2 regions of the Micromonospora sp. NPDC023966 genome follow, and region 1 is predicted to be linked to the other one. Evidence: riboswitches for the same ligand, from Rfam matches in the RefSeq annotation. Region 1 holds a riboswitch; the other holds the start of a gene.
What was found. A riboswitch is a leader RNA that binds a small molecule or an ion and turns the genes downstream of it on or off. The one in region 1 is predicted to bind thiamine pyrophosphate.
Positions count from the first base shown of each region.

Region 1 (14,865 bases):
CACCACCCGGACCGCCACGGACCGGGCCGCCGCCGAGCCGACCACCACCACATCGGACGACGCCGAGGCGGCCGCGACCACGCCGGACCACACCGCCGAGCCGGCCGGCCAGACGCCGGACCACACCGTCGAGCGAACCGGAAGCAAGCCCGACCGCACCGTCGAGCGAGCCGGAAGCAAGCCCGAGCACACCGTCGAGGCAGCCGGAAGCAAGCCGGAGCGCACCGTCGAGCCGACTGGAAGCAAGCCGGACCGCACCGTGGAGCCGTCCGGAAGCAAGCCGCCCGCCGGCCAGGTGACCGCTGCCGCAGCGGCCGCCGCCACTGAGCACACCCCGGGCGACGCGCCGGCCGCAGCGGTATCGGAGGCGTCGGTCCCGGCCGCCCCGGCACCGGTCGCGGACCCGGCGGGCGACCCGAGCGGCGGCAGCACGCCGGCCGCCGGCGAGCGGCGCAACTTCTTCTTCGCCCCCGAGCCGGCGCCGGCCGACCTGCCCGAGCCCCCGGCGTCGCCCCGGCCGCGAATCCCCATCTTCGAGGACGTGACCCCGGGCAACGTCCGGCCGGCCTGGCCGATCGCCCCCGCCCCGAACTGGCCGGTCACCCCGCGCGGCGGCACCGAGCCGGCCGAACCGGGCGGCCCGACCGCCGGCCCGGACGGCGACCGCGCCGGCACCCGGACTCCCGAGGCCACCCGGCCCGAGCCGGCGCCGCGCCCCCGGCACCGGGCCCTGCCCGACCTGGGCCGGAGCACCGGCTGGGACGCCCTCGCCAATGCCCGCCCCGCCGGGCCGACCGCCCCGCCGCCCGCCGGCCGGGCTCCGGAAACCACCGGTCCGGCCCCGGAGGCCACCGGCCTGACCGGCCGCGCCGTGGAAGCCACCGGATCGGCCGGTCAGGCCCCGGAAGCCACCGGCCCGGCCGGCCAGGCCCCGGAAACCACCGGCCCGGTCCTCCCGGCCTGGGACGGTCCGGCCCCGGAGAAGGCACTTGGCGGCCGGCACGCCGACGTGTCCGAGGCCGACGAGGCCCAGGAGGCGGCCGGCGGGAAGGGCAAGGCCCGGCGCGGCCTGTTCCGGCGTAACCGGGGCAAGGGTGGCGAGCCCGGCGAGGCCGACCGCGAGTCCGAGCCGCTCGCGGCGCAGGACGAGGAGTTCGTCGACTGGGTCGCCGGCCTCGCCTCGGACGACAACGCGGACGACGCCCGGTCGCTGCGTACCGGCCGGCACCACCGCGACTGAGCCCGCCGGGGGCCGGGTCGACCAGCGGCCCGGCCCTCGGCGGCGCTCAGGCCAGCGGCAGGTAGACCCGGGAGCCGCCGGCCACGAACTCCTCGGACTTGTCCTTCATGCCGCGCGCCGCGTAGTCCTTCAACTCCTGCGTGATCTTCATGGAGCAGAACTTCGGCCCGCACATCGAGCAGAAGTGGGCGGTCTTCGCCGGCTCGGCCGGGAGCGTCGCGTCGTGGTACGACCGGGCGGTCCCCGGGTCCAGCGCCAGGTTGAACTGGTCCTCCCAGCGGAACTCGAACCGGGCCTTGGAGAGGGCGTCGTCCCAGGCCTGCGCCCCCGGGTGCCCCTTGGCCAGGTCGGCCGCGTGCGCCGCGATCTTGTAGGCGATCACGCCCGCCTTCACGTCGTCCCGGTCCGGCAGGCCGAGGTGCTCCTTCGGGGTGACGTAACAGAGCATCGCGGTGCCGAACATGCCGATCATCGCGGCGCCGATCGCCGAGGTGATGTGGTCGTACGCGGGCGCGATGTCGGTGGTCAGCGGGCCGAGCGTGTAGAACGGGGCCTCGTGGCACCACTCCTGCTGGAGGTCCACGTTCTCCTTGATCTTGTGCATCGGCACGTGCCCGGGGCCCTCGATCATCACCTGGACGTCGTGCGCCCAGGCGACCTTCGTCAGCTCACCCAGGGTGCGCAGCTCGGCGAACTGCGCCTCGTCGTTGGCGTCCGCGATCGAGCCCGGCCGCAGCCCGTCACCGAGCGAGAAGGTCACGTCGTAGCGGGCGAGCAGCGCGCACAGCTCCTCGAAGTGGGTGTAGAGGAAGTTCTCCTCGTGGTGCGCCAGGCACCACGCCGCCATGATCGAGCCGCCCCGGGAGACGATCCCGGTCACCCGGTCCACCGCCAGCGGCACGTACGGCAGCAGCACCCCGGCGTGCACGGTCATGTAGTCGACGCCCTGCTCGGCCTGCTCGACCACGGTCTCGCGGAACACCTCCCAGCTCAGCTTCACCGGGTCGCCGCCGACCTTCTCCAGCGCCTGGTAGATCGGCACGGTGCCGATCGGCACCGGCGAGTTCCGCACGATCGCCTCGCGCGTCTCGTGGATCCGCTTGCCGGTGGACAGGTCCATCACGGTGTCCGCACCCCATCGGGTGGCCCAGGTCAGCTTCTCCACCTCCTCGGCGACCGAGGAGGTCACCGCCGAGGTGCCGATGTTGGCGTTGACCTTGACCAGGAACGCCTTGCCGATGATCGCCGGTTCGCACTCCGGGTGGTTGACGTTGAGCGGCAGCACCGCCCGCCCGGCCGCGATCTCGTCCCGGACGAACTCCGGCGCGACCCCCTCCCGGATCGCCACGAACTCCATCTCCGGCGTGACGATCCCGGCCCGGGCGTACCCGAGCTGGGTCGGCCGCTTCCCGGCGACGCCGGCCAGCGGGGTGCCGGCGCCGCGCACGGGGGCGACGTCCCCGCGGGCGGCGATCCACGGCCCGCGCAGCGGCGGCAGTCCCACCTCCGGTTCCGAGCCGGGGCCGGAGGTGTCGTAGAGCCGGACCGGCGGATTGTCCCCGGTCAGCTCCACCTCGGCGAACGGCACCCGGATGTCCGGCCGTGACCCCTCGACGTAGACCTTGCGACGTGCGTGCATGACAGCCTCCCTGTCGCTCAAGCGGACCAGCCGAAGTGGTCCAGCGGGCCGCGTCCCGCGCCCAGCTCCCAGTCCCGCGCGCCGGTCAGCGCGCGGGTCACGTACTCCTTGGCGGCGGCCACCGCGACCGGCACCGGGTCGCCCGCCGCCAGCCGGACGGCGATCGCCGCCGAGAACGAGCAGCCGGTGCCGTGGTTGTGCCGGGTCGGCACGCGGGGCGCGCGCAGCAGCGTGGTCGACCCGCCACCGGCCAGCACGTCCACCGACTCGCCGGCCGCGTCCACGTCGCCGCCGGTCACCACCACGTGCGCCGGGCCGCCGGCGGCCAGCACCTCGGCCGCCGCGACCATCTCCTCGACCGTGGTCACCGGGCGTCCGGTGAGGGCCGCGGCCTCCGCGCAGTTCGGCGTCGCCACCTCGGCGTACGGGAGCAGCCGCTCGACCGCCGTCACCACGCCGAGCCGGTGCCCGCTGGTGGCGACCAGCACCGGGTCGACGACCAGGCGGGGCAGCCGGCCCGCCTCCGCCGCCTCGGCCACCGCGTCGGCGGCCGCCGGGGTGCCGAGCATGCCGGTCTTCACGGCGCGCACGTCGAAGTCGCCGAGCACGCTGTCGAGCTGGTCGCGCACGGTCTGCGGGGGCAGTGGCAGGACGGCGTCCACGCCGCGGGTGTTCTGCGCGGTGACCGCGGTGATCACGCTGGTCCCGTACGCGCCGAGGGCGGCGAAGACCTTGAGGTCGGCCTGGATGCCGGCGCCGCCGCCGGAGTCGGATCCGGCGATGGTGAGGATGGTCTTCGGCGTCACTGGTTTTCCTCGGTGATTGCGGTTGGGGGCTGCGGCCGACCGTGCCCGGCCCGACCAGCCGCTTCGTGGGCCGCTGTGAGCGTGGCGGCGAGCTCGGTGGGGTCGTCGGCGCGCATGATCGCGCCGAGCACCGCCACGCCCGCCGCTCCTGCCGCGACGCACTCCCGGATCTGTTCCGGGGTCTCGATGCCGCCGAGTGCGAGCACCGGCACCGGGCTGGCCGCGACCAGCTCGCGCAGCCCGTCGGGGTGCAGGGGTGGCCCGTAGCCGGGCTTGCTCCTCGTCGGGAAGACCGGCGAGAGCGTCACGTAGTCCTCGGTGGTGAGTCGGGCCAGCTCCGTGGCGTCGTGGCAGGAGCGGCCGACCAGCCCGACAACCGGCGGCGGGTACGGGCCGGCGGCCGGCAGGTGGACGGCGTCGCCGTCGAGCGGGTCGGGCCCGGCGACGATCAGCCTGCCGCCGGCGTCGGCGAGGATCGCGCGCAGCTCGGCGGCCAGGGCGGCCCGCTCGGCCCGGGACAGGTCCTTCTCCCGCAGCACCACCCAGCGCACTCCCCCGACCACGGCCGCCTCGACGACCTCGGTGAGGGGGCGCCGTGCCTGCCACCGGTCGGTGACCAGCACCACGCCCGACGGCACGCCATCGCCCGCGAGGGGTCCTCTCTCGCCAGGATCCGCGGAGCGGACCGCGCTCCCGCTGCCGAGCGGCGGTGTCACAGGTCCGGCCTTCCCTCGTCGGGGGTGGAGGCGAGGGCGTGGAAGCGGCGGGCGATCCGGCCCGCCCCGTGGGCCAGCCGGCCCGCCTCGACGGCGTGCCGCATGGCGGTGGCCATCGCCACCGGATCGGCGGCCCGGGTGACGGCGCTGGCCAGCAGCACGGCGTCGCAGCCCAGCTCCATGGCGAGCGCGGCGTCGGAGGCGGTGCCGATCCCGGCGTCGAGGATCACCGGCACGTCCACGCTCTGCCGGATCAACCGGATGTGGTGCGGGTTGCTCACGCCCAGCCCCGAGCCGATCGGCGCGCCGGCCGGCATCACCGCCGCGCAGCCGACGTCGGCCAGCCGCCGGGCCAGGATCGGATCGTCCGAGGTGTACGGCAGCACGGTGAACCCGTCGGCCACCAGCTCCTCGGCGGCGCGCAGCAGCTCCACCCCGTCGGGCAGCAGCGTGCGCTCGTCGCCGATCACCTCCAGCTTCACCCAGTCGGTGTCGAACGCCTCCCGGGCCAGCTGCGCCACCTTCACGGCCTCGGACGCGGTGTAGCAGCCGGCCGTGTTCGGCAGCAGCCGTACGCCGCACCGGTCCAGCAGGTCGAGCAGGCCGCCGGCGGCGCCCGGGGCGGTGTCCACCCGGCGCAGCGCCAGGGTGACCAGCTCGGTGCCGGAGGCGCGGATCGCCTGCTCCAGCACGTGCAGGTTGGCCGCGCCACCGGTGCCGAGGATGAGCCGGGAGCCGAAGCCGACCCCACCGACCTCGAAGGGCATCCGGCTCACCCGCCCTGGGCGGCGCTGAGCACCTCGACCCGGTCGCCGTCGCGCAGCACGGTCGACGACCAGCCGCCGCGCGGCACCACCTCGCCGTTCACCGCGACCGCCAGGCCGCGCTCCTGGGCGGTGACGGCGCGGACCACGTCGGCGACGGTCGCACCGCCGGGCAGGTCCCGGCCCGCTCCGTTGACGATCAGTTCCACCTGGGCTCCTTCCCGAACCGGTCCGGGGTGAAGGGGGCGAGCAGCGGGTCCGGCTCGCCGGTGACGATCAGCTCGGTGACCAGGTCGGCGGTGACCGGGGTGAGCACGATGCCGTGCCGGTGGTGTCCGGTGGCCACGAGCACGCCGGGCCGGCCGGGCAGCGGCCCGATGATCGGCGCGTTGTCCGGCGTGCCGGGGCGCAGTCCGGCGGTCGCCTCGACCAGGTCGTACTCGGCCAGCTCCGGGACCAGGTCGACGGCGGCGCGGAGCAGCCGGAGCACCCCGCCGGCGGTGACCTCGGTGTCGGCGCGCTCCTCGACGGTCGCCCCGACCACCACCTCCCCGCTGTCCCGGGGCACCAGATAGATCGACTCGCCGTCGGCGTACCCCCGGATCACGTGCCGGAAGTCCGGCGCGCCGCGACCGGGCGCGCGGAGCCGGAGCACCTGGCCCTTGACCGGCCGGACCGGCAGCCCGGTCAGCGCGGCGGCGCCGCAGCCGACCGCGACCACGGTGACCCCGGCGTCCACCTCGGACAGCGCGCCGACCCGGGCCGGGCGCAGCACCGCGCCGGCCCGCTCGGCCGCCGCCCGCAGCGCGACGACCAGCCGGCGCGGGTCGACCTGGTGGTCGCCGGGGGCGACCGCGCCGCCGCGCACCCGCGGGGCCAGCGCCGGCTCGCGGTCGCGCAGCTCGGAGGGGCGCAGCGGCGTGATCGGCAGCCCCAACCCCTGCTGGTACGACCAGAGCCGCCGCGCCTCGGCCAGGTCGTCGGCGGTGAGCCCGACCACCAGGGTCCCGTCGGCGCGATACCCGACCTCCGCTCCGGCCGCCTCGGCCAGGTCGACGGCGAAGCGAGGCCAGCGGGCGGCGGAGTCGGCGAGCAGCCCGGTCAGCTCCTGCTCGCCGAAGTACGCCTCGGCGACCGGAGAGAGCATCCCGGCGGCGACGTGCGAGGCCCCGGTCCCCGGGGCGGGGTCGTGCACCACCACGCGCAGCCCACGCGACGCGCACCGCCACGCGATCGCCAGCCCGACCGGTCCCGCCCCCACGATGGCGACGTCCGGTCGGGTCAGCACGTCAGGGCCTCGATCAGCGCGGCGGTCGTGCGTGCCGGAACGGGACTGGCCGAGATCGCCCCCACCACCGCCACCCCGTACGCCCCGGCGGCCCGCAGCGCCGGCACCGACGCGGCGGTCACCCCGCCGATGGCGATCACCGGCACGTCCACCGCGCCGACGACCGCGCGTACCCCGGCGGGGCCGATCGGGTCGGGCAGGCCGGCCTTGGTGGTGGTGGCGTGGCAGGGGCCCACGCCCAGGTAGCTGGCCCCGGCGGCGACCGCGGCGGCGGCACCGCCCGGCTCCCGCGCGGTCGCGCCGAGCACGGCGTCGGCGCCGAGCACCCGGCGGGCGGCCGCCACCGGCAGGTCCTCCGCGCCGACGTGGCCGCCCGCGGCGTCCACCGCCAGCGCCACGTGCAGCCGGTCGTTGACCAGGCAGGTCGCCCCGTACGGCCGGCACAGCCCGACCACCAGGCGGGCCAGCTCGTACGCCTCCCGGTCGGTGGCGTCGTCCTCCACCCGGACCTGGACGACCAGCTCGGCGCGGGCCACCGGCAGGGCGGCACGCAGCACGGCCAGCGGGTCGCGCCCCGGCCGGGTGTCGGTGATCAGATGCAGTCGTCCCAGGGACGGCACGGCAACTCTCCTCCCTGCGCCGGCATTACCCGGATCAGGTTCGACGGTCGGGGGCTTCCAGCCCCCCTCTCAGCCCGGTGGCACCGGGCTCCCGTGGGTCACTTGCGGGCCTACCGTACGACGTGCGTCCGGATCCGCCAAGGGGCGGGTGGGGAATTTCCCACGGACCGTCCGGGGTGGAGGACGGGACAGCCGGTGATCTCCCGGTCACGTCATGCTGTCCGGATGCCCTCGCCCGCCCGCGTCCCCCGCCGGCTGTCCTTCCTTCCCTTTCGGGGCAGCGTCGCCGTCGCCGAAGGCCTCCTCACCTGGGCGATGCTCCACGGTCCGGCCTGGCGGCGACTCCTGCCCGACGTCTACGTGCACCGCGACGGCCACCGCCCGGACGACCATCGCATGTGGTGCGAGGCGGTGGCACTGCGTCTGCCGGCGGGCGCCGCCGTCGCCGGGCGCAGCGCCGCGTACCTGTGGGGTGCCGACCTGCTCCCCCGGGACGCGCCGGTCACCGTGCTGCTGCCGCGGGCCGCCCGGATGCGGCCGCATCCCCGCGTGCACCTCGTCCGCTCGGTGCTGCCGGACGTCGACCGCACCCGCTTCGCCGGGCTGCCGGTCACCACGGCCCTGCGCACCGCCTTCGACCTCGGCCGGCAGGGTCCACGCGTGGACGCGCTCGTCGCCGTCGAGGCGCTGCTGCACCGCCGCGTCGTCAAGCTGCCCGCCCTCCGGGCTTACGCGGCGGCGCACCCCGGTTGGCCCGGCGGGGCGCTGCTGCGGGAGGTGCTGGCGCTGGCGGAGCCGCTGAGCGAGTCGCCGATGGAGACCCGCCTCCGCCTGCTCCTCCTCGACGCCGGCCTGGGACCGCTCACCGCCCAGCACGACGTGCGCGACGCCCGGGGTCGCTTCGTCGCGCGGGTCGACCTGGCCTGGCCGGCGCTCCGCGTCGCCGTCGAGTACGACGGCGACCATCACCGGGAGCGGGCCCACTTCCGCCAGGACGTGGCCCGCCTCAACGCCCTCCGCGCGGCCGGCTGGCTGGTCCTCCGCTTCACCGCCGATGACGTGCTCCGCCACCCCCGCGCCACCGTCGCCCTGGTCCGCCAGGCCCTCACCGAACGCGCCACCACCCCCGTGGCACGCTGACCGCAGCCCGTCGGTGGAACACCATGTAGGTCAAACTGCCCCGGAGACCTACATGACGTTCCACCCACCACGCCGCACCCGCACTCCGGGCGCCGCACACCGGGCAACCGCCGCCAACTCGTCGGTGGAACGCCATGGAGGTCAAACCACGCCGGATACCTACATGGCGTTCCACCGAGTGGGGCGAGACTGAAGGCTGGACAGCAGGCTGCCCCGGCAGCCGAGAAGGGTGCCGGGGCAGCGGAGGCGCGGGTGGGTCAGAGGAGGGCGTCGAGGGCGTCCAGGTCCTCGTCGGTGGGCTGCCAGGTGCCCGCCTCGGCGTTGGCGCGTACCTGCTCGGGGGTGGTGGCGCCGGCGATCACCGAGCTCACCGCCGGCCGGGCGGCGAGCCCGCCGATGGCCACCTGGAGCATGCTGATTCCGCGCTCGGCCGCGTACGCCTCGATGGCCTCGATGGTGTCCCAGTCGGCGGCGGCCAGGCGCTCGGCGTACCGGCCGCCGCCGGAGAGCCGACTGCCGGCGGGCGGGGCCTCGTTGCGCTTGTACTTGCCGGTGAGCAGGCCGTTCGCCAGGGGGAAGAACGGCAGCATGCCCAGGCCGAACCGCTCGCACGCGGGAATCACCTCGGCCTCCACGCTCCGCTGGAGCAGCGAGTAGTGGTTCTGCGCGGAGATGAAGCGGGTGCGGCCCTGCGAGGAGGCGGTCCAGTCGGCGTCGGCGATCTGCCAGCCGGCGAAGTTCGAGTTGCCGAGGTAGCGCACCTTGCCGGCGGTCACCAGGTCGTCCAGCGCGGCGAGGGTCTCGTCGATCGGGGTGCCCGGGTCGGGCTCGTGCATCTGGTACAGGTCGATGTGGTCGGTGCCGAGGCGGCGCAGCGACGCCTCGACCGCCCGGGCGATGTAGCGGCGGGCACCCCGGGCGCCGTGGTCCGGCCCGTTCAACCCGTGCATGTCCATGCCGAACTTGGTGGCGACCACCACGTCGTCCCGGTGGCCCTTGAGCGCCTGCCCGAGCAGTTCCTCGGAGCCGCCCTGCGGCTCACCGTAGATGTCGGCGGTGTCGAAGAAGTTGATCCCGGCGTCGAGCGCGGCGTCCACCACCGCGCGGGTGCCGTCGAGGTCGAGCTTGCGGCCGAAGTTGTTGCAGCCGATGCCGACGACGGACACCACGAGCCCGGAGTCGCCCAACCGGCGGTAGGTCATCTCAGTCACGAGATCCACCCTATGCCGCCCGCCACCGGCCCACTCAGCCGAGCGCCTCGGCCACCAGCCGCCGGGCGTCGGCCAGGGTCCGCGCCAGCTCCTCCGGGGTACGCCCCACCGCGCCGAGCAGCGCCTGCGCCCGCCGCGCGAAGTCGGGTGGCGTGCCCGGCAGCCGCCCGGCCGAGGCGATCATGCCCTTCTCGTTGACCAGCCAGCGCCCGGCCCGGCCGTGCAGTGCCTGGACCAGCACCCCGACCACGCGGAACAGGCAGCCGGCCACGTACCCGGCGTCGCCGGCCGCCGCTCCCTTGGCCGCCCCGTCGAGCAGGAAGCCCGCCTCCCAGCCGCCGGCCACCAGGGCCTCCCCCAGCGCCGGCGGGTACGCCTGTGCCCGCGCCCGCAGCGCGGTCAGCTCCCCGGTCGGGTCGCCGAGCACCCGGCCCAGCGCCACCTCACCGGCGTACGCGTGGGAGTAGAAGCCGAGCGGGTGCCCGGCCTGCGTCCCGACGGTGTAGCGGCCGGCCCGGCACTCCGCCCAGACCGCGTGCACCCGGTCCAGGTCGCGGTAGATCCAGTCCACCGGCACCCCGCCGACGCGCAGCCAGCCGCCGCCGTCCACCCAGGGTCCCCAGCCGCCCGGTGCGGTGAGCGTCACCTCCCCGTCGGCGACCGAGCCGGCCAGCGCCCGCAGGGCGGCCACGTCCAGCGCACCCCGGTAGTAGAGGCCCAGGTCCCAGTCGGAGTCCGGCCGGTGCTCGCCCCGGGCCCGGCTACCGCCGAGCGCCACCGCGACCACGCCCTCGACCGCGCAGAGCCGGTCGACCAGCCCGGCGTCGATCACCGCACGTCCCAGACCGGCTCCGGGGTCTCCACCACCTCGCCGTCACCGCGGAACAGCACGAACCGGTCGAAGGATCGGGTGAACCACCGGTCGTGGGTGACCGCCACCACCGTCCCGGCGAACGCGGCCAGCCCCGCTTCGAGGGCCTCGGCGGAGGCCAGGTCGAGGTTGTCGGTGGGCTCGTCGAGCAGCAGCAGGGTCGCCCCGGACAGCTCCAGCAGCAGCACCAGAAACCGCGCCTGCTGGCCGCCGGAGAGGGTGCCGAAGCGCTGGTCGCCCTGCGCGGCCAGCTCGTACCGGGACAGCGCCGCCATGGCCGCGTGCCGGTCCATGCCGGCCCGGTGGTCGTCGCCCCGCCACAGGATGTCGACCAGCGTCTTCGCCATCAGCTCCGGCCGGTCGTGGGTCTGCGAGAAGTGACCGGGGCGGACCCGGGCGCCGAGGCGTACCTGGCCGTCGTGCGCGACGGGGGCGAGCGCGGCGGCGCCGTCGACCGGGGTGTTGGCCGGGTCCGGGTCGGTGCCGCCGCAGGCGAGCAGGCGCAGGAAATGCGACTTCCCGGTGCCGTTCGCGCCGAGCACCGCGACCCGGTCGCCGTACCAGAGTTCCAGGTCGAAGGGATAGGTCAGGCCGTCGAGTTCGAGCTGCTCGGCGATCACCGCGCGCTTGCCGGTCCGCCCGCCGGTCAGGCGCATCCGGATGTCCTGGTCCTTCGGGGGTACGGGCGGCGGCCCGGCCTCCTCGAACTTGCGCAACCGGGTCTGCGCGGCCTGGTAGCGGGAGGCCAGCCCGTCGTTGTACGCGGCCTTCTGCTTGTACATGAGCATCAGCTCGCGCAGCTTCTGGTGCTCCTCGTCCCAGCGGCGGCGGAGCTCGTCGAGGCGGGCGTGCCGGGCCACCCGGGCCTCGTGCCAGCTGGCGAAGCCGCCCGGGTGCACCCAGGCGCTGCCGCCCTCCACGGCGACCACCCGGTCGGCGGTCTGGGCCAGCAGCTCCCGGTCGTGCGAGACGTAGAGCACCGATTTGCCGGACTCCCGCAGCCGGGCCTCCAGCCAGCGCTTGCCGGGCACGTCGAGGAAGTTGTCCGGCTCGTCGAGGAGGAGCACCTCGTCCGGGCCGCGGAGCAGCATTTCCAGCGCGAACCGCTTCTGCTGGCCGCCGGAGAGGGTCCGCACCGGGCGGTCCCGGGCGGCGTCCCAGGGCAGGTCGAGGACGATGGTGGCGACGGTGTCGAAGAGCACCTCGGCGTCGTACCCGCCGACCTCGCCCCAGGCGGCCAGCGCGTCGGCGTACGCGAGCTGGGCCTTGCCGGCGGCGCTGCTGTACTTGCCGCGGACCTCGGCCGCCCGCATGGCCGCCTCGGTCTCGGCGAGACGGTGGCCGGCGTCACGCAGCGCTGGCGGGGCGAGCGACAGCGCCATGTCGGCGAGGGTCGACTCGTCCCCGATCATGCCGATGAACTGGCGCATCACGCCGAGCCCACCGGCGCGGGCGACGGCGCCGGTCTTCACCGGCAGGTCGCCGGCGACCATGCGCAGCAGCGTGGTCTTGCCGGCGCCGTTGGGGCCGACGAGCGCCACCTTGGCGCCCTCACCGACCCGGAACGACACCTCGGCGAAGAGCTCCCGGCCGTCCGGGAGGATGTGCCCGACCCCTGCCACGTCCACGTATCCCACGCGGGCATCCTGCCCGAGGGGCGGGCACGGGCGACACCCGATTACCGGGTGACCCGGAGCACCCGGTAGCCCTTCTGGCTGGCGTGCCGCTCGACCTGCCAGCCCTGCTCGACCAGCCAGCGGTGCAGCGAGTCGCCGCCGAGGTGCCGCGCGACGACCAGCCAGGCCACCCCGTCCGGGGTGAGCCGGGGCAGCCAGCGCAGCAGCAGGTCGTGCAGTTCCCCCTTGCCGATGTGGATCGGCGGGTTGGACCAGATCTGGGCGAAGGAGACGTCGGCCGGTACGCCGTCCGGCGCGACGACCCGGACCCGCTCGGCGGCCCCGACCCGGGCGGCGTTGGCGGCGGTGAGTTCGCGGGCGCGCTGGTTGACGTCGACCGCCCAGACGGTGGCGGCCGGCGCGGTGGTGGCCAGTACGCAGGTGATCGGGCCGAAGCCGCAGCCGATGTCGAGCAGCGCACCGGTGACATCGCCGGCCGGCAGCTCGGCCTTGCGCAGCAGCACCGCCGTGCCGGGGTCGAGCCGGTCGGCGGAGAAGACCCCGGTGGCCGAGGTGAGGGTGTAGTCGCGCCCGGCGACGGAGAACTCGACCTCGCGCGGCCGCGCGGCCGTCGTGGGCTCAGGGGTGAAGTAGTGGTCGCCGGTCACGACGGGCATTGTCGCACCGTCCGGGAACGGCGCCCGCGACGGTGCGGCGCGCAGGACGCGACGCCACTCCGCCAGATTTTCCCGATATTACCCCCGAAAGGGACAATAGCCCCTACTCTAGCCAACATGGTGTATCGGTACGAGTCCGATGAGGACGCCTTCCTGGAGTACCCGAGGCCCGGGTCGGACCCGTCCGTGCCCGGCGCTGCGGCGGCCCCGCCGGCGGGTCCCTCGCCGTCCCGCTTCCCCACCCCGTCGCTGCCTCCGCCGGTCCGGCCCACCCGACCGGTCCACGACGCCGCCCGGGCGCCGGCCCCGGCGCCCCCGGCACCGGCACCCAGCCGGCCGGCCCCGCCCCGGGAGCCCGCTCCCGTGCCGCAGCCCACGCCGGCCGTGCCGCCGCCCGCGCCACCGGCGCCGCAGCCGACCCCGGCCGCCGCGCCCCGGCCGGCGACGTCGCCCCCGCCCGACCCCATCGTCCGGACCACCGATCCGCTGGATCTGTCCCGGCCCCGCCGGGCCGAACGCCGGCGCGGCGGCCGGGCCTGGCAGGTGCTGATCGGCGGCGCCGCCGTGCTGATGCTGCTCGCCCTCACCGGGCTCGCCGTCGCCGCCCTGCTGGAGGACCGGACCGCCACACCGCAGGCCGGCCAGCAGAGCAGCCAGCCGGTGGTGGAGCAGTCCGCCGCTGCCGACGGGACCGACCTGGACTCCCGGGACACCGACCAGGCGGCGCTCACCGCCAAGGAGGTCTTCCCCGGCCAGCAACTGGTGGTGACCGACGGGCAGCCGGCCTACCGGGTGCTCAAGACGCACTCCAGCGGCAGCTGTGCGGTCGCGGCCACCGGCGAGATCGCCGACCTGCTGGTCCGCCTCGGCTGCAACCAGGTGGTCCGGGCCACCCTCCGCTCCCCCGACGGCGACCACCTGCTCACCGCCGGCCTGTTCAACCTGACCGACGTGGCGAGCGCCCAGCGGGCGCGCGACCGGATCCGGCCGATGCTGGACGAACGGCAGGGCCGGTTCCAGGGCATGGCGGCGGGCGAGGACACCGAGGTGGTGGCGAAGGCCGCCGCCCGGGTCGGCTGGCAGGTCCGCGGCCACTACCTCGCCTACTGCGTGGTCACCCGGGCCGACGGGGAACGGATCGGCTCCGACGACGCCAAGGCACGCGAGATCATGTACGACATGATCGAGGTCTACCTGAACCGGAACGTGCTGGAGCGCCGGGCCGACGGCGGGGTGGCCAGCCAGCCGACCGACGGCCCGACCGACGGCCCCGCCGGCCAGGACGGCGCCGCCAACTGAGCCCGACCACCACGGCCCGTCGTCCCCCGTCCGGGGGCGGCGGGCCGTTCCACTGTGCTCAGCCCTCGGCGACCGGCACCCGGAGGCGGCGGGTGAGGTCGGCGCGACGGGAGTATTCGGCGGGGTCGGCCGGGTAGCCCACCTCGACCAGGGTCAGCCCGTGCGCGGGCGCCACGGTCACCTCGCTGGAGCGTTCCCGGCGGCTCAGCAGGCCGGCCGGCCACTCGACGGGCCGGCGGCCGTCCCCGGCGACCAGCATGGCGCCGACCAGGCTGCGCACCATGTTCTGGCAGAACGCGTCGGCCTGCACCGTGGCGACCAGGATCCCGTCCGGGTCGCGCCGCCAGTCCAGCCGGGTCACCTCGCGCAGCGTGGTGGCGTTCTCCTTGCGCCGGCAGTACGCGGCGAAGTCGTGCTCCCCCACCAGCCCGGCCGCGGCGGCGTTCAGCGCCGCCAGGTCCAGCGGCTTCGGCCAGGCCAGGGTGTCGGTGCGGCGCAGCGGCTCGGCGCCCCACGGCGCGTCGGTCACCCGGTACTCGTAGCGGCGGAAGGTCGCCGAGAAGCGGGCGTCGAAGTCGGCCGGCACCTCGGTCATGGCACGGACCCGCACGTCGGGCGGGAGCAGCCGGGCGAGCCGGCGCAGCAGCTTCCCGTCGTGCTGCCGCCACACCTCGGTCGGCAGGTCGAGGTGGCAGACCTGCCCGGTGGCGTGCACGCCGGCGTCGGTGCGGCCGGCCACGGTCAGCCCGGTCGCGGTGCCCGCGCCGAGGACCAGGTCCAGCGTCTGCATGAGCACCCCGGCCACCGTGCGCCGGGTGGGCTGGGCGGCCCAGCCGGAGAAATCGGTGCCGTCGTACGAGACGTCCAGCCGCAGCCGGGTCCGCTCGTCCACCTCGTACCTCCTCATGCCGTCGGGCCCGGCACCCCGCGCGGGGGTACCGGGCCCGACGATGCAGCCTGTGTGCTCAGGCCTTGTCG
Region 1 covers NZ_JBEZZJ010000011.1:125,830-140,694, reverse strand. Annotated here, with positions in the region: gene AB0F68_RS17195 (hypothetical protein) at 1-1,240, shown strand, start outside; gene thiC (phosphomethylpyrimidine synthase ThiC) at 1,287-2,879, opposite strand; gene thiD (bifunctional hydroxymethylpyrimidine kinase/phosphomethylpyrimidine kinase) at 2,897-3,685, opposite strand; gene AB0F68_RS17180 (thiamine phosphate synthase) at 3,682-4,323, opposite strand; gene AB0F68_RS17175 (thiazole synthase) at 4,398-5,177, opposite strand; gene thiS (sulfur carrier protein ThiS) at 5,174-5,374, opposite strand; gene thiO (glycine oxidase ThiO) at 5,365-6,453, opposite strand; gene AB0F68_RS17160 (thiamine phosphate synthase) at 6,447-7,073, opposite strand; TPP riboswitch at 7,068-7,177, opposite strand; gene AB0F68_RS17155 (DUF559 domain-containing protein) at 7,299-8,213, shown strand; gene AB0F68_RS17150 (aldo/keto reductase) at 8,471-9,433, opposite strand; gene AB0F68_RS17145 (nucleotidyltransferase domain-containing protein) at 9,459-10,256, opposite strand; gene AB0F68_RS17140 (ATP-binding cassette domain-containing protein) at 10,253-11,932, opposite strand; gene AB0F68_RS17135 (methyltransferase) at 11,974-12,579, opposite strand; gene AB0F68_RS17130 (hypothetical protein) at 12,706-13,887, shown strand; gene truA (tRNA pseudouridine(38-40) synthase TruA) at 13,946-14,779, opposite strand; gene rplQ (50S ribosomal protein L17) at 14,853-14,865, opposite strand, start outside.

Region 2 (14,865 bases), on a different contig from region 1:
CGAGCGCCTCCGAATGGCCGGTGCCGAACGCGTGCACCACCCCGTCGGCGCGCAGCGACGTGGCGATCAAGTCCGCCGCCCGCCCCACGTTCTCCCGCTGGTCGGCCGCGACCCGGCCGATCGTCTCGGTCACCACCGCCAGGTACGCCTCGGCACTCACCGTCATGCTTCCTCCGTCCGTCGCGGTCGGGCCAGCCACTCGACCGCGAAGTCGACCGCCGCCCGCTGACTCATCAACCGGCCCGTCCCGTCACCGACCGGCCCGAGCCGCACCGCGCCCGTGGCCTCCAGGTCGGCACCGAGGCGGGCGAAACACTCCTCGTCCAGGCGCACGTCGTCCCACCACACCCACTCCCGGCCGCCGTCGGCGGTCAGCACCGCCGCGCCGCAGCGCTGCCGGGGCGGCGCGGGCTGCCGGTACTCGGCCAGGTGCAGCGAGGTGTTGCTGCCGTGGTCGACGCCGAGCAGCAGCACGTCGGCGTCGCACTCGTAGAGGCGGGCCAGCGGCGAGGCCTCGCCCAGCATGTCGGCCCGCGCGTGGCCGGCGACGATCCGCGCGGCGGCCGGCCCGAGGGCGGCGAACGAGACGTACGGGTGGTCGCTGCGGAGCGCCCCCGGCCAGGTGCGGACCAGCTCGGCCAGCGCGCCCATGAACCGGCTCGGGGTGACCGCCGGGTCGAAGCCGGGCAGCTCGTCGCGGATCACCGGCCACCAGTCCGGCGGCACCGGCGGGTTGTTCCACTCCGCCGGGTCGCTGTTGTCCGGCGTGTGGGTGGGCACCACCACCGTGCCGGCCGGGCCGAGCACGTCGCGCAGCGCGAGCAGCATCGCCTCGGGGCCGCCGCAGAGGAAGCCCAGCGGGCGCAGGGAGGCGTGCACCAGCACGGTGCCGCCGGGGCGTACCCCGAGGTCGCGGAGCTGGGCGGCGAGTGACGCGCGGGTGTGCGGCCGGGCCGGGGTTGGGGTCATCGGCCGACGCGGGCGAGGATCGCCGCGGCCAGCGGGCCGGGCGCCTCGTCCGGGATCCAGTGGGTGACGCCGGGCAGCACCACGAAACGGTAGTCGCCGGTGACGTGGGCGGCGCACGCGTCGGCGGCGGTCCGCCCGATCGCCACGTCCTTGTCGCTCCAGACGAACGTGGTCGGCACGTCCACCGGCCCGACGGCCTTCATGTCCGTTCCGGTCATCGCCCGGTACCAGTTCAGGGCCGCGGTCAGCGCGCCCGGCTCGCGCATCGGGTCGGCGTAGCGGGCCACCCGGGCGGCGTCGCCCACCCCGGCGAGCATGCGGCGCAGGGTCGCGGCGCGGAACGCCAGCAGCACCTTCTCCGCCTTGCCGGGCTTGCGGAACAGGGCGATGTAGGAGGAGCGGGCCTTCTGCCGCGGGTCCGTGGCGAGCGCGTGCCCCATGGCCGCCGGGTGCGGCACCGAGACGGCGGTCAGCGTGCGGACCCGCTCCGGGTGCGCCGCCGCCAGGCCCCACGCCACGATCGCGCCCCAGTCGTGGCCGACCACGTGGGCGGTGGTCACTCCGAGCGCGTCGAGCACGCCGGCCGCGTCGGCCACCAGCTCCGGGATCCGGTACGCCCCGACGTCCGCCGGCCGCGCGCCGGGCGAGTAGCCGCGCTGGTCGAGCGCGTACGTGCGCAGCCCGGCGTCGTGCAGCTCGGGGATCACCTCGTCCCACTCGCCGGCGTGCTGCGGGAAGCCGTGCAGCAGCAGGACGGGTTCGCCGCCCTCGGGGCCGCCGGTGCGTACCTCGAACGTCAGACCTCGCGCCTCGACCCGCATGATCGCCACCCTAACGGGCGATCGCCCTGCTGGGCCGGGGGCCGGGGTCGGTGCTAGCGTCTGCGACGAGACAACTTCACATCCGACAGGGGAGCGCACAGCGCTGAGAGTGCGGGCCGGTGCCCGCAGACCCTCGAACCTGATCTGGGTAATGCCAGCGCAGGGAGTTCGGTCGACCTCCAGCCGCGCCGCCGTCCGGTGACCACCGGGCGCGGCGTGCGTCTTCTCCTGGTTCGCCTCACAGAACTGGGAGCAACCATGGACAGCACCAACCGGTGGCGCACCATCGACATCGTCGTGGCCTCCGTGCTCGCGGTGGCCTTCGGCATCATCTTCTGGGCCTGGGGCCTGCTCTGGAACGGGCCGGCCGACGCCATCCCGCTGCCCGGCCGCGCCGTCCTGTACGGCGTCTGGCTGGTGCCGGCGGTGCTGGGCGCCCTCGTCGTCCGGAAGCCGGGCGCGGCGCTCTTCACCCTCACCCTGGCCGCACTGGTCTCGGTGGCGCTGGGCACGAGCTGGGGCTGGACGATCGTCGTGCAGGGTCCGCTGGAGGCGGCCGCCGCCGAGCTGGCTTTCGCGCTCTTCGCGTACCGCAACTACCGGCTGCCCGTGGCGCTGCTCGCCGCGACGCTGGCCGGTCTCGCGGCGGCGATCTACGACGTCTTCGTCTGGTACCCGGGCACCGCGTGGGGCAGCTTCCGCCTCCCCTACATCCTGCTGACCGCCGCCAGCTCGCTGGTGGTGGCCGGCCTGGGCAGCGTCGCCCTCACCCGATCCCTGGCCAACACGGGCGTCCTCGACCGCTTCCCCGCCGGCCGCGAACGCGCCGCCGTCTGACCGCCCCCCGTCGACCGCGTTGATCAAGGAGTTTGCGTCGGCCGAGGCGGTTTTCCAGACGCAAACTTCTTGATCAACCAAGCTGGGCCGGAGGGCCGGAGGGCCGGAGGGCCGGAGGGGGGTGGTGTGGTGGGGGCCGTGAGCCTGCGGGGGTTCGGGTGGCGGCACGCCGGGCGCAAGGGCTGGGCCGTGCGCGGGGTGGACCTGCGCATCGAGGCTGGCGAGCGGGTGCTGCTGCTCGGAGCGTCGGGGGCGGGCAAGAGCACGCTGCTCGCCGCGCTGGCCGGTCTGCTGCCGGAGGACTCGGGCGAGCAGGAGGGCATCGTCGAGATCGACGGGCTCGACCCGCGCAAGGCCCGGGAACGGGTCGGCATCGTCTTCCAGGACCCGGAGAGCCAGTTGGTGATGGCCCGCTGCGGCGACGACGTGGCGTTCGGGTTGGAGAACCGCGGGGTGCCCGCCGACGAGATCTGGCCCCGGGTGGACGAGGCGCTGCGCCGGGTCGGCTTTCCGTACCACCGGGACCGGCCCACGGCCGCGCTCTCCGGGGGTGAACAGCAGCGGCTCGCCCTGGCCGGGGCGCTCGCCCTGCGGCCGGGGCTGCTGCTGCTCGACGAGCCCACCGCCAACCTCGACCCGGCCGGCGCCACTCTGGTCCGGCGGGCCGTCGCGGACGCCGTCGACGCCGACACCACGCTGATCCTGGTCGAGCACCGGGTCGCCGAGGCGCTGCCGCTGATCGACCGGGTGGTCGTGCTGGAGCCCGGCGGTGGCGTGCGGGCCGACGGGCGGCCCGACGCGGTCTTCGCCGCGCACGGCGACGCGCTGGCCGACGCCGGGGTCTGGGTGCCCGGCCACACCGTGCCCCCGCGGCATGCCGGCACGCCGCCCGGCGAGGTGCTGCTCACCGCCGACCGGCTCGGCCTGCCGCCCCGGCTGGCCCCCACCGACCTTCGGGTACGCGCCGGCGAAGCCCTCGCCGTCCTCGGCCCCAACGGCGCCGGGAAGTCCACCCTGGCCCTACTGCTCGGCGGGCTGCTCCGCCCCCGCACCGGTACGGCCACCGCCACCGAGGCGCTGGCCGGTGGGGACACCCGCACTCCCCCGCACCGCTGGCGGGCGCCCGCCCTAGCCCGGCGGATCGGCTCGGTCTTCCAGGACCCGGAGCACCAGTTCGTCACCGGCACCGTCCGCGACGAGCTGGCGCTCGGGCCCCGCCGCACCGGCCAGCCCGAGCCGGCCGTGACGGCGACCGTGGACGCCCTGCTGGCGCGGCTGCGCCTGGACCGGCTGGCCGGGGCGAACCCGTACACCCTCTCGGGTGGCGAGGCGCGGCGGCTGAGCGTGGCGACCGCCCTGGCCACCGCGCCCCGCCTGCTGATCTGCGACGAGCCCACCTTCGGCCAGGACCGGCGGACGTGGCGGGAGCTGATCGACCTCTTCGGCGAGCTGCGCGACGCCGGCCACGGTGTCGTCGCGGTCACCCACGATCCCGACTTCGTGGCCGCGCTCGCGGACCGGACCGTCACGCTGGAGCGGCGGACGCCCGGAGGTCGGCCGTGATCGGCGTCGAACCCGTCGCGGCGGCCGGCGCGCCGCTGGCCCGGCGCAACCCGGTGGCGAAGCTGGCCGCCGCGTTGCTCTTCTCGGTCATCCTGATCGCCACCCTGGACCCGGTCGCCCCGGCGATCGCCATCGCGGTCGAGTTGGCCGTGCTACCGCTGTTCGGCATCCGCTACCGGGTGCTGGCCCGGCGGGCCTGGCCGTTGCTCGCCGGCGCCGGCGGCATCCTGGTCACCCTGGTGCTCTTCGCCGCCGATCGCTCCGGCCCGGTGCTGGTCGAGGCGGGTCCGCTGCTGGTCACCCAGGGAGTGCTGGTCACCGCGCTGGGCCTGGTGCTGCGCATGCTCGCGGTGGCGCTGCCGGGGATCATCGTGTTCGCCACCACCGACCCCACCGACCTGGCCGACGCGCTGATCCAGAACGCGAAGGCGCCCGCCCGGTTCGCCATCGGCGCGCTGGCCGCGTTCCGGCTGGTGCCGCTCCTGGAGGAGGAGTGGCGGATGATCAGCATGGCCCGGCGGGCCCGGGGCGTGGACGCCGGCCGCAACCCGGTGGCCAAGCTGCGGCTGTTCGCGTCGACGGCGTTCGCGCTGCTGGTCGGGGCGATCCGGCGCGGCACCCGGCTGGCCGTGGCGATGGACGCCCGCGGCTTCGACGCCGGCACCCCGCGTACGGTCGCCCGGCGGCAGCGCTTCACCCGGGCCGACGCCCTGCTGGTCGCCGTCGCGGCGGCGGTGGCCGGGGCGGCGCTGGCGGTCAGCATCGCGCTCGGCACCTTCCGCCCGCTGATCGGCTGAGGCGGCGCCCCGTCAACCCCGCGGCTGAGCCAGCCCGCTCCGATACGCCAGCACGACCGCCTGCACCCGGTCCCGTACCCCGAGCTTGGCGAAGATGCGGTTCACGTGCGTCTTCACGGTCGCCTCGCTCACGAAGAGCTGGCCGGCGATCTCACGGTTGGACAGGCCGAGCGCCATCATCCGCAACACCTCGGTCTCCCGCGCGGTCAGCTCCGCCAGGCCGGGGTGGCCGACCACCGAGGCCGTCGCGGTGTAGTGGTCGATCAGGCGACGGGTGATCGACGGGGAGAGCAGGGCGTCACCCCGGGACACGGTCCGCACCGCCTCGGCCAGCTCCCTGGGCGGGGTGGTCTTGAGCATGAACCCGGAGGCGCCGGCCCGCAGCGCCCGGTAGACGTACTCGTCGAGGTCGAAGGTGGTCAGCATGATGACGCGGGTCTCACTCCGGGCGGCCAGGATCCGCTCGGTCGCGGCGATCCCGTCCGTGGGTGCCATGTGGATGTCCATGAGCACCACGTCGGGCTCGTGCCGGATCGCCAGCTGCACTGCTTCCTCGCCGTCGGCGGCGTCTGCGACGACCTCGAGGTCGGACTGCGCCGTGAGAATCATGCGGAGGCCGCCGCGGACCAGCGCCTCGTCGTCGGCGATGAGGACCCGGGTCATCCGGTGATCCCCGCCGGGGGTAGCACGGCGGCAGACGCCTCGGCGTCGAAGGGCAGCTCCACCCGCACCTCGAAGCCGCCCTGCGCGCGCGGAACAGCGCTGAACGTTCCGCCGAACAGCTCCACCCGTTCCCGGATGCCGGTCAGGCCGTGCCCGGTGCCGGCGCTCCGCCGGGCCGGGCCTGCCCCGTCGTCGACGACATCCAGCCGGAGGGTATCGCCGGCCACCTCGATCGAGACGCGGACCGTCGAGCCCGGGGCGTGCCGGGCGGCGTTGGTCAGCGCCTCCTGGAGAATCCGGTACCCGCTTACATCGGCAGCCGCGGGAATCGTGCCGAGGTCACCCGTGACGGCCACGTCGACCTGCCCGCCGGCAAGGCGCACCCCGGCGGTCAACGGATCGATCCGCCGCAGCGACGGCAACCCTTCCGGGACCGCCTCCGCGCCGCGGAGGATCACGAGCAGCCGGCGCAGCTCGGTGACCACCTCGCGTCCGACGTCCTGGACCACGTCGAGGGACGCGCGGGCCTGATCCGGGTCCCCGTCGAGCACGGCCTGCGCCGCTCCGGCCTGCAGCACCATCACCGAGACACCGTGCGACACGATGTCGTGCAACTCCCGGGCCACCCGCAGCCGCTCATCGGTCCGGGCGGCGGCCTCCCGCTCGGCGGCCAGCGCGACGAGCCGGGCCGCCTGTGCCCGCCGCATCCGCACCGCGTACCCGGGACCGAACACGGCGAGCCCGACGAACAGGATGAACACCCAGTCGGAGTCGCCGGCCATCGCGTTCTCGATCCCCAGTGAAACGAAGTAGCTGAGCGCGGCGACCGCCGGGGCGGCGCGGCCGCCTACGGCGACGCAGCCGAAGCACGCGGCAAGCAGCGCCAGCAGCGGCACGACCGGCCACTCCGGCAGCACGGGCGTGAAACTCTGCGCGGCGAAGCAGGCGCCGGCGAGGACGGCGGCCGCCCTGGGATACGCCGTACAACCGGCCACCGCCAGGCCGTAGCCCACCAGCAGCACGGTGAGCACGGCGAGCCAGCCGTCGGGAAGCGCCGCCAGGTCCGGCCCCGCGCCCTCGACGTAGCCGGCCAGCGGAACGTAGAGCTCGGCCAGGCCGAATGCGAACAGCGCGACACCGGCGAGGGTGGTCGTCAACTCCCGCCACCGGGCGCGGACGTTGAGGGCGGCTGACATGCGGGAAGGGTATCGACGGCGAGCGGAGTTCCGCGTCCACCCAGGGGTGTAGCGGCGGCGGCCGACGCTCCACCCGCGAATCCACTTCGCGGCCGACGATCTGGCCGGGTCCGGCTCCTAGCGTCCCTCCTACGGCTGAAGAAAGGGAGATTCTGATGGATGACAGGACCGGACGGCGGACGGGCCGGCGTCTCACGGCGGGTGCCCTGCTCGCGGGCGGCGTGCTCTACGGCGTCGCGAACGCCTTCTACTGGGTGATGTTCCCGGACGACGTGTCGGAGAGCGCCGGCAACGTGACGGTGGCCGCGGGAAATCTGGGCGCGTGGCGGGTGGAGACCGTCCTGTTCGCCCTGGCCCATCTGCTGCTGGTGCCGGCGACGCTCGGGCTGGCCGCCACCCTGGGCGGGCGCAAGCCGGTGGCGGCCGCGGTCGGCGGCGCCACCGCCCTGCTCGGGCTCTACTTCTCCACCGTCCACCTGTGGCAGTACAACGCGTTGTTCGGGGCGCTGGCCGGCGGCGGCGTGGACGCCGACGCCGCCCGGCCGGTGACCAACGCCATCGACGGGGATCCGTTCGTGATGGCCTCGTTCGCCGTGTGGCTGCTCGGCTGGCTGGTCGGCCTCCTCGTACTCGCCTTCGGCGCCTGGCGGGCCCGGCTGGTGGCGCTCTGGGTGCCGCTGGTCCTCACCGCCGGGCAGGTGCTGGACCTGCTCACCGAGGGCGTTCCGGTCAAGGTCGCGGTGAGCGTGCTGATGGTGGCCGGCTTCGCCGGCCTGGCCCTCGGCGTCGAGCGGTCGCGGCCGGTCGACGCGGCGGCCGAGCCCGCGACGCCGGCCACCGCCCACGCCTGACCAGGCGGACGGCTCGCAGCCCCGATTCGGATGCGGTTGTGGTCGCCGGGGCGACCGCAACCGCACCCGAATCTCCTCAGCTGCGGCGGAAGGCGTACCGGCGGGTCTGGCCGGCACGCTGGGAGCGGCCGGCGAGTCGCGGGTCGCGGCCGGGCGGCGGGCCGGCCTTCGGCGGCGACGGCGTGTCGGCCGCGGGCAGCACCGGTACGTCGACCGGCACGGCCGGGGCCACCGTGAGGGCATCGACGTCCGGCGGGGTCACGTCCATCAGGGACGGCTTGGACGAGGGCTTGCGGGACTTCTTCGGACTGCGTTTGGCGGGCATACGCTGCCTCCTGACTGTCGGGGCGCGGCGCACGGGGCGCGGGCGAGCGGGCAGGCTCCGGCGGGTCCGACCAGGAGACACCGCGATGACGGCGGCGGAGGATGCGGACGCCCGGAGCGGACAGGTCCGCGGCGCGAAGGCGGCGGGCCGGGGCTCGGAATGAGGGCGTCAGTTACGCATGTCGGCAGCCTAACCGAACGCTGCGGGGACCGCAGCCGATTTCCTGGCACCATCGGCGACATGCTGATCGCGTTCTCCATCACCCCGCTCGGCGTGGGTGAGTCCGTGGGCGACCTGGTGGCCGACGCCGTCCGGGTGGTCCGCGAGTCCGGGCTGCCCAACCGGACCGACGCCATGTTCACCACCGTCGAGGGCGAGTGGGACGAGGTGATGGCGGTGGTGAAGCGGGCCGTCGACACCGTCGCCGCGCAGGCGCCCCGGGTCAGCCTGGTGCTCAAGGCCGACCTGCGGCCGGGGGTCACCGACGCGATGACCGCCAAGGTGGCCCACGTCGAGGCCCGCCTCGCGGAGGGCTGAGGACGGAGTGTCACCGCGACCTCACCCGGCGTCGACGTCCCGGCCCGCCCCCGCGGCCACCGCGATACGGTCGCAGCACGGGCAGAGACGAAGGGTGGCGGTACGCATGGCACAGCAGGCGACGGCGCAGATCGGGGTCACCGGCCTGGCGGTGATGGGCCGTAACCTGGCCCGGAACCTGGCCCGGAACGGTTTCACCGTGGCCGTGCACAACCGCTCGCCCGAGCGCACCCGCAGCCTCATCGCCGAGCACGGCGGCGAGGGCACGTTCGTGCCCTCGGAGTCGATGGCCGATTTCGTCGCCTCGCTGGAGCGCCCCCGCGCGGTGATCGTCATGGTGAAGGCCGGCGCCCCCACCGACGCGGTGATCGACGAGCTGGTCCCGCTGCTGGAGGAGGGGGACATCGTCGTCGACTGCGGCAACGCGCACTTCGCCGACTCCCGCCGCCGGGAGGAGGCGCTGCGCGGGCACGGGCTGCACTTCGTCGGCACCGGCGTCTCCGGCGGCGAGGAGGGCGCGCTGCGCGGGCCGAGCATCATGCCGGGCGGCTCGGACGAGTCCTACCGCAAGCTCGGCCCGATCTTCGAACGGATCGCCGCCCAGGTGGAAGGCGTCCCATGCTGCCGGCACATCGGGCCGGACGGCGCCGGCCACTTCGTGAAGATGGTCCACAACGGCATCGAGTACGCCGACATGCAGCTCATCGCCGAGGCGTACGACCTGCTGCGGGCCGGCCTGTCGGCGAGCCCGGCGGAGATCGCGGAGATCTTCCGGGAGTGGAACGGCGGCGAGCTGGAGTCCTTCCTCATCGAGATCACCGCCGACGTGCTCGGGCACACCGACGCGGCGACCGGCCGGCCCTTCGTCGACGTGGTGCTCGACCAGGCCGAACAGAAGGGCACCGGCCGGTGGACCGTGCAGAGCGCGCTGGACCTCGGCATCCCGATCACCGGCATCGCCGAGGCCACCTTCGCCCGATCGCTGTCCGGGCACGCCGACCAGCGCGCCGCCGCCCGCCGCGCGTTTGCCGACGCGGGCGAGAAGTGGCAGGTGGACGACCGGGACACCTTCGTCGAGGACGTCCGGCGCGCGCTGCTGGCCAGCAAGATCGTCGCGTACGCGCAGGGCTTCGACCACATCCGCGCGGGCAGCCGGGAGTACGACTGGGACATCGACCTGGGGGGCACCGCCACCATCTGGCGGGGCGGCTGCATCATCCGGGCCCGCTTCCTGGACCGGATCCGGGAGGCGTACGACACCGAGCGGGAACTGCCCACGCTGCTGGTCGCCCCCTGGTTCGCCGAGCAGGTCGGCGCCGGGGTCCCGGCGTGGCGGCGGGTGGTAGCCGACGCGGCCCGGGCGGGCGTGCCCACCCCGGCCTTCTCGTCGTCGCTGGCCTACTTCGACGCGCTGCGCGCCGAGCGGCTACCGGCCGCGCTGATCCAGGGGCTGCGGGACAACTTCGGCGCGCACACCTACCACCGGGTGGACCGGGAGGGGTCGTTCCACACGCTCTGGGCGGGCGACCGCTCCGAAGTGGAGGCGTGAGCGCGCTCAGGCGAGCGTGGCGTGCATCTCCCAGACCAGGATCTCCGCCGGCTGGGCGGCGGTCACCCGTTGGCCCCCGGCCATGGTGATCCGGGCCGCGTCGCCCTCGTCGAGCTGTCCGGCCGCTTCCAGGGTCACGGCGCCGCTGGGCACGTAGAGGTGCAGGAAGGGCGCGTCGGGCAGGTTCACCGAGTCGCCGGGACCGAGCCGGGCGGCGTGCAGGGTGGCGTACCGGTTGCGGATCCGGATGGCGGAGGCGCCGTCGTACCGGTCCATGCCGGAGGCGACCGGCACCAGGCCGCCCCGCAGCAGCTCGTCGCCGATCTCGAGCTGCTCGTAGCCCGGGTCGATCCCCTCCTCGTCGGGGAGCACCCACATCTGCACGAAGTGGACCGGGTCGCGGTGCGGGGCGGTGCCCTCGAGCCGCCAGGAGTCGTTCTTCTCCGAGTGCAGGATGCCGGTGCCGGCGCTCATCCGCTGGGCCAGGCCGGGATAGATGACGCCCGAGTGGCCGGTGGAGTCCTGGTGGACCAGCGAGCCGCGCAGCACCCAGGTGACGATCTCCATGTCCTGGTGCGGATGGGTCTCGAAGCCGCTGCCCGGGCGCACCACGTCGTCGTTGTTGACCAGCAGCAGCCCGTGATGGGTGTTGGCCGCGTCGTAGTGCCGGGAGAACGAGAAGGAGTGCTTGGAGTCGAGCCACGACAACCGGGTGAAGAAGCGGTCCCCGGCCCGGCGGACGTCCACCGCCGGAGCGGGCGTCGTCGCCGTCACCAGGCACGCTGCCCGGTGTCGGCCGGCGCCCAGGTGAGCGCCGGTTCGCCGGTGCTCAGCTCGCCGATCTCCCCGGCGCGTACGGCGGGTGTGTGGCCGAGTTCGGCGCAGTGCTGCTCGGCGATCTCCGCGCAGATGTCGGCGACCTGCTCGCAGATCGGGCTGCCCAGGTCCGCCGCGTTCAACGCCATGATCATTTTGAACCGGAGATCGTGCATCGTCCACCCCCGTGGCGGGCGCGTCCCGGCGGCGCGCCCTGCGCCGATCGTACGCGCGGGCGCCCCGCTCCCGGCCGGAAAGCCGGATGCGGGGCGCCCGCGGCCCGGTCCGCCGCGACGCTGCGGCGGACCGTCGAGATCACCAGAACCGACGGCGCTTGGCCTTCTGCGGCCGCAGCATGTCGGCGCCCTTGGTGAGCAGTCGGCTCACCCCGGTCGGGCCACGACGGGCCTCCAGGGAGTGGCTGAGCCGGCGCGCGCCGGCCGCCGCCAGCGGCACGGCGACCGCCATGACCGCCCACTGGGCAATCCGCTTCTGAATCATGTGGGTTCACCTCCGCAATCTGCCTGCTGTCCGGATTGATACCCAGCAAACGGCGTCGGTAAGCGCGACCTCAGGCGCCGGGGGCCACCGGGTTGGGCAGCGCGCCGCCGAAGCGGCGGTCCCGCCGGGCGTAGAGCTCGCAGGCGTACCAGAGGTGGCGGCGGTCGAAGTCCGGCCAGAGGGTGTCGAGGAAGACCAGCTCCGCGTAGGCGCTCTGCCAGAGCAGGAAGTTGGAGGTGCGCTGCTCCCCGGACGGGCGGAGGAAGAGGTCCACCTCGGGGACCTCCGGGTGGTAGAGGTACTTCGCGATGGTCTTCTCGCTGACCTTGCCCGGGTCGATCCGGCCGGCGGCCGCGTCGCGGGCGATCGCGGCGGCGGCGTCGGCGATCTCCGCCTGACCGCCGTAGTTGACGCAGAACTGGAGGGTCAGTTTCGAGTTGCCCCGGGACATCTCCTCGGCGGTCTGCAGCTCGGAGATGACGCTCTTCCAGAGCCGCCCGGCCCGGCCGGACCAGACCACCCGGACGCCCAGGTCGACGAGCTGGTCGCGGCGGCGCCGGATGACGTCCCGGTTGAAGCCCATCAGGAAGCGGACCTCCTCCGGCGAGCGCCGCCAGTTCTCGGTGGAGAAGGCGTACGCCGACAGGTAGGGGACGCCCAGCTCGATCGCGCCCTCGATGGTGTCGAAGAGGCTGTGCTCGCCCTGCTCGTGACCCTTGGTCCGGGGCAGCCCGCGCTCCTTGGCCCAGCGGCCGTTGCCGTCCATCACCACGGCCACGTGCTTCGGCAACGCGTCGGCCGGCAGCGCCGGCGGCCGGGCGCCGGAGGGGTGCGGAGTCGGTGGCACCGGCTCACGCCGGCCGGCCCTCATCGATCGGATCACTCGGTAATCTCCCTGTTCACACCAGCGGCGGCGGGCCCGTCGCCGGTGCGCGGCGGGACCACACCCGGCCCCGCGCCGCCGGGCGGCGGGACCGCGCCGGACGCCGGGGCACCCCGGTCGACCAGCGGCAGCGAGCGTAGCGCGCGTTCCAGGTGCCACTGGAGGTGCGCCGCGACCAGGCCGCTGCACTCGCGGCGCACACCGGTCTCGGTGGCGTCGGCGTACGCCCAGTCGCCGGTGGTCAGCGCGGACATCAGCTCGATGGTGGCCGGGGCGGGGTGGGCGGCGCCCGGGGGACGGCAGTCCGGGCAGACCGCGCCCCCGGCCGGCACCGAGAAGGCCCGGTGCCGCCCCGGGGTGCCGCAGACCGCGCAGGCGATCAGCGCCGGCGCCCACCCGGCGAAGGCCATGCCGCGCAGCAGGTAGGCGTCGAGCACCAGGGTGGTGGCGTGCTCGCCGACGGCCAGCGAGCGCAGCGCGCCGAGGGTGAGCTGGAACAGCCGCAGCGAGGGCTCCCGCTCGATCGGGGTGAGCCGCTCGGCGGTCTCGGCGATCGCGCTGGCCGCCGTGTAGCGGGGATAGTCGCCGAGGAACCGCTTGCCGTAGAGGTCGATCCCCTCGACCTGGCTGACGGTGTGCAGCGAGCTGCCGTGGTTGCCCTTGGGGTCGCCGGCGAGCTGGAGGTCGACGTGCCCGAACGGCTCCAGCCGGGCGCCGAACTTGCTGGTGGTCCGCCGTACGCCCCGGGCGACCGCGCGCAGCCGGCCGTGCCGGCGGGTGAGCAGGGTGATGATCCGGTCGGACTCCCCCAGCTTCTGCACGCGCAGCACCACCGCGTCGTCGCGGTAGAGCTGTCGGCGGTATCCGGCCATCGGGCCATTCTCCCTCGGGGTGCGATCTCAGGGTCTCCTCGGGGTGGATCCGCGGTCGAACCCGGATGTGCCGCCCGCAGGGTCGGCCGTAGCGTCCTGGCCATGGCTCTGCACCGGACCGCCGTCGCCGCCGCCGCGGCCGCCACCCTGATCGTCCTCGCCGGGTGCGACACCCTCTCGTTCCGCCGCCTCGACTACGACCAGACCGAGCGCGTGAAGATCACCCGGATCACCGTGCCGGCCGGCGGCGCGGGCGACGTGACGATCCGGGCCACCGGTTCGGCGGACCAGGTGCGGATCAAGCGAGTCGTCCGCTACGAGGGCGGGGAGCCGGACACCCGGTACGAGATCAAGGGCGACGAGCTGGTGCTGCCGAGCGACTGCGGCCCCCGCTGCACGGTGTCCTGGGAGGTGACCGCCCCGGAGGGGGTGACGGTGCGCGGCGAGGCCAGCTCCGGGAACGTCACCCTGCACCGGGTCGGCCCGGTGGACTTCACCCTGCGCTCCGGCGACATCAACGTGACCGAGGCCCGGGGCGAGGTTCGCGCCACCACCACCTCGGGCAACATCGAGGTGGTCGACGCCACCGGCCCGGTCCGGCTGCGCGCCTCCTCCGGCGACATCACCGCGCGGCGGCTCGCCGCCGGGGTGGATGCGGAGGCCACTTCGGGCAACCTCGTCGTCGAGCTGGACCAGCCGGCCGCGGCCCGCCTGCACGCGACGAGCGGCGACGTCGACCTGACCGTGCCCGAGGGCCGCTACCGGGTGCGGGCGGACGCCAAGTCCGGCGACACCGACCTCGCCGTGCCGAACGACCCCGGCGCCTCCATGCTGCTCGACGTCTCCGCCAGCAGCGGCAACGTCACGGTCAACAGCCGCTGAGGCCGGTCAGCGCGGGGTGAGGTCGGACCGCTCGGGCGCGCGGCGCGGGGCCGGGACCCGGGCGCCGACGGTCGCCAGTTCGGTCCCCGCGCCGGCGGGCGCCGGGCTGGCCGGTGCGGCCGCCGCCCGCTCGGCCGCGGTCCGCCGGGGTCGGCCGGGCACCAGTTCCGGGGTACGCCGGGCGGCCAGGTCCTCGACCCAGCCGACGAGCAGGGCGACCACGCCGACCAGCACGAACACCAGCGCCACCCGGACCGCCAACCCGAGCGGGTCCTGGTGCGACCAGCCGACCACGTCCACCAGCGGGGTGAGCGCCACCACGAACGGCATGTGCCAGAGGTAGACGGTCAGCGCACGACGGTTCAGCAGGGTGACCACCCCGCCCAGCGCCCGATGGCGGTCGACCCAGGGCGCCGCGGCCGGCGCGCGGCCGATCGCCACCAGGATGAACGCCGCCGACCAGAGCGCGTTGCCCAGGTGGATGTCGTTCAGGTCGTGCCCGCGCGGGCCGGGGTGGGTGAAGATCCAGCCCAGCCCGGCCGCGCCGAGGGCCACCGCGACCGGGACGAGCACCCGGTTGGCCGTGCGGCGCAGCAGGCCGTCGTGGTGGGCGAAGCCGAGCAACCAGGCACCGAAGTAGAGGCCGAACTCGCGCAGCACGACCGGCGGGTTCGCCAGCACGCCGAACTCGATCGCCGCGAGCAGCGCGTACGGGGCCAGCAGGGTGGGCAGCGGGGCCCGGCGGAACAGCCACAACGCCACCGGCGAGGCGAGCACGAACCAGAGGTAGTCCCGCAGGTACC
Region 2 covers NZ_JBEZZJ010000018.1:11,804-26,668, forward strand. Annotated here, with positions in the region: gene AB0F68_RS22210 (SIS domain-containing protein) at 1-166, opposite strand, end outside; gene AB0F68_RS22215 (AAC(3) family N-acetyltransferase) at 163-969, opposite strand; gene AB0F68_RS22220 (alpha/beta hydrolase) at 966-1,790, opposite strand; TPP riboswitch at 1,868-1,974, shown strand; gene AB0F68_RS22225 (ECF transporter S component) at 2,049-2,627, shown strand; gene AB0F68_RS22230 (ABC transporter ATP-binding protein) at 2,757-4,190, shown strand; gene AB0F68_RS22235 (energy-coupling factor transporter transmembrane component T) at 4,187-4,987, shown strand; gene AB0F68_RS22240 (response regulator transcription factor) at 5,000-5,650, opposite strand; gene AB0F68_RS22245 (sensor histidine kinase) at 5,647-6,846, opposite strand; gene AB0F68_RS22250 (hypothetical protein) at 7,002-7,697, shown strand; gene AB0F68_RS22255 (hypothetical protein) at 7,774-8,022, opposite strand; gene AB0F68_RS22260 (MTH1187 family thiamine-binding protein) at 8,263-8,559, shown strand; gene gndA (NADP-dependent phosphogluconate dehydrogenase) at 8,666-10,108, shown strand; gene AB0F68_RS22270 (pirin family protein) at 10,115-10,882, opposite strand; gene AB0F68_RS22275 (thioredoxin reductase) at 10,879-11,100, opposite strand; gene AB0F68_RS22280 (hypothetical protein) at 11,240-11,425, opposite strand; gene AB0F68_RS22285 (isoprenyl transferase) at 11,496-12,296, opposite strand; gene recO (DNA repair protein RecO) at 12,305-13,180, opposite strand; gene AB0F68_RS22295 (DUF4097 family beta strand repeat-containing protein) at 13,283-14,062, shown strand; gene AB0F68_RS22300 (acyltransferase) at 14,069-14,865, opposite strand, start outside.
Region 2: another riboswitch for thiamine pyrophosphate. It lies ahead of AB0F68_RS22225 (ECF transporter S component); the one in region 1 lies ahead of AB0F68_RS17160 (thiamine phosphate synthase).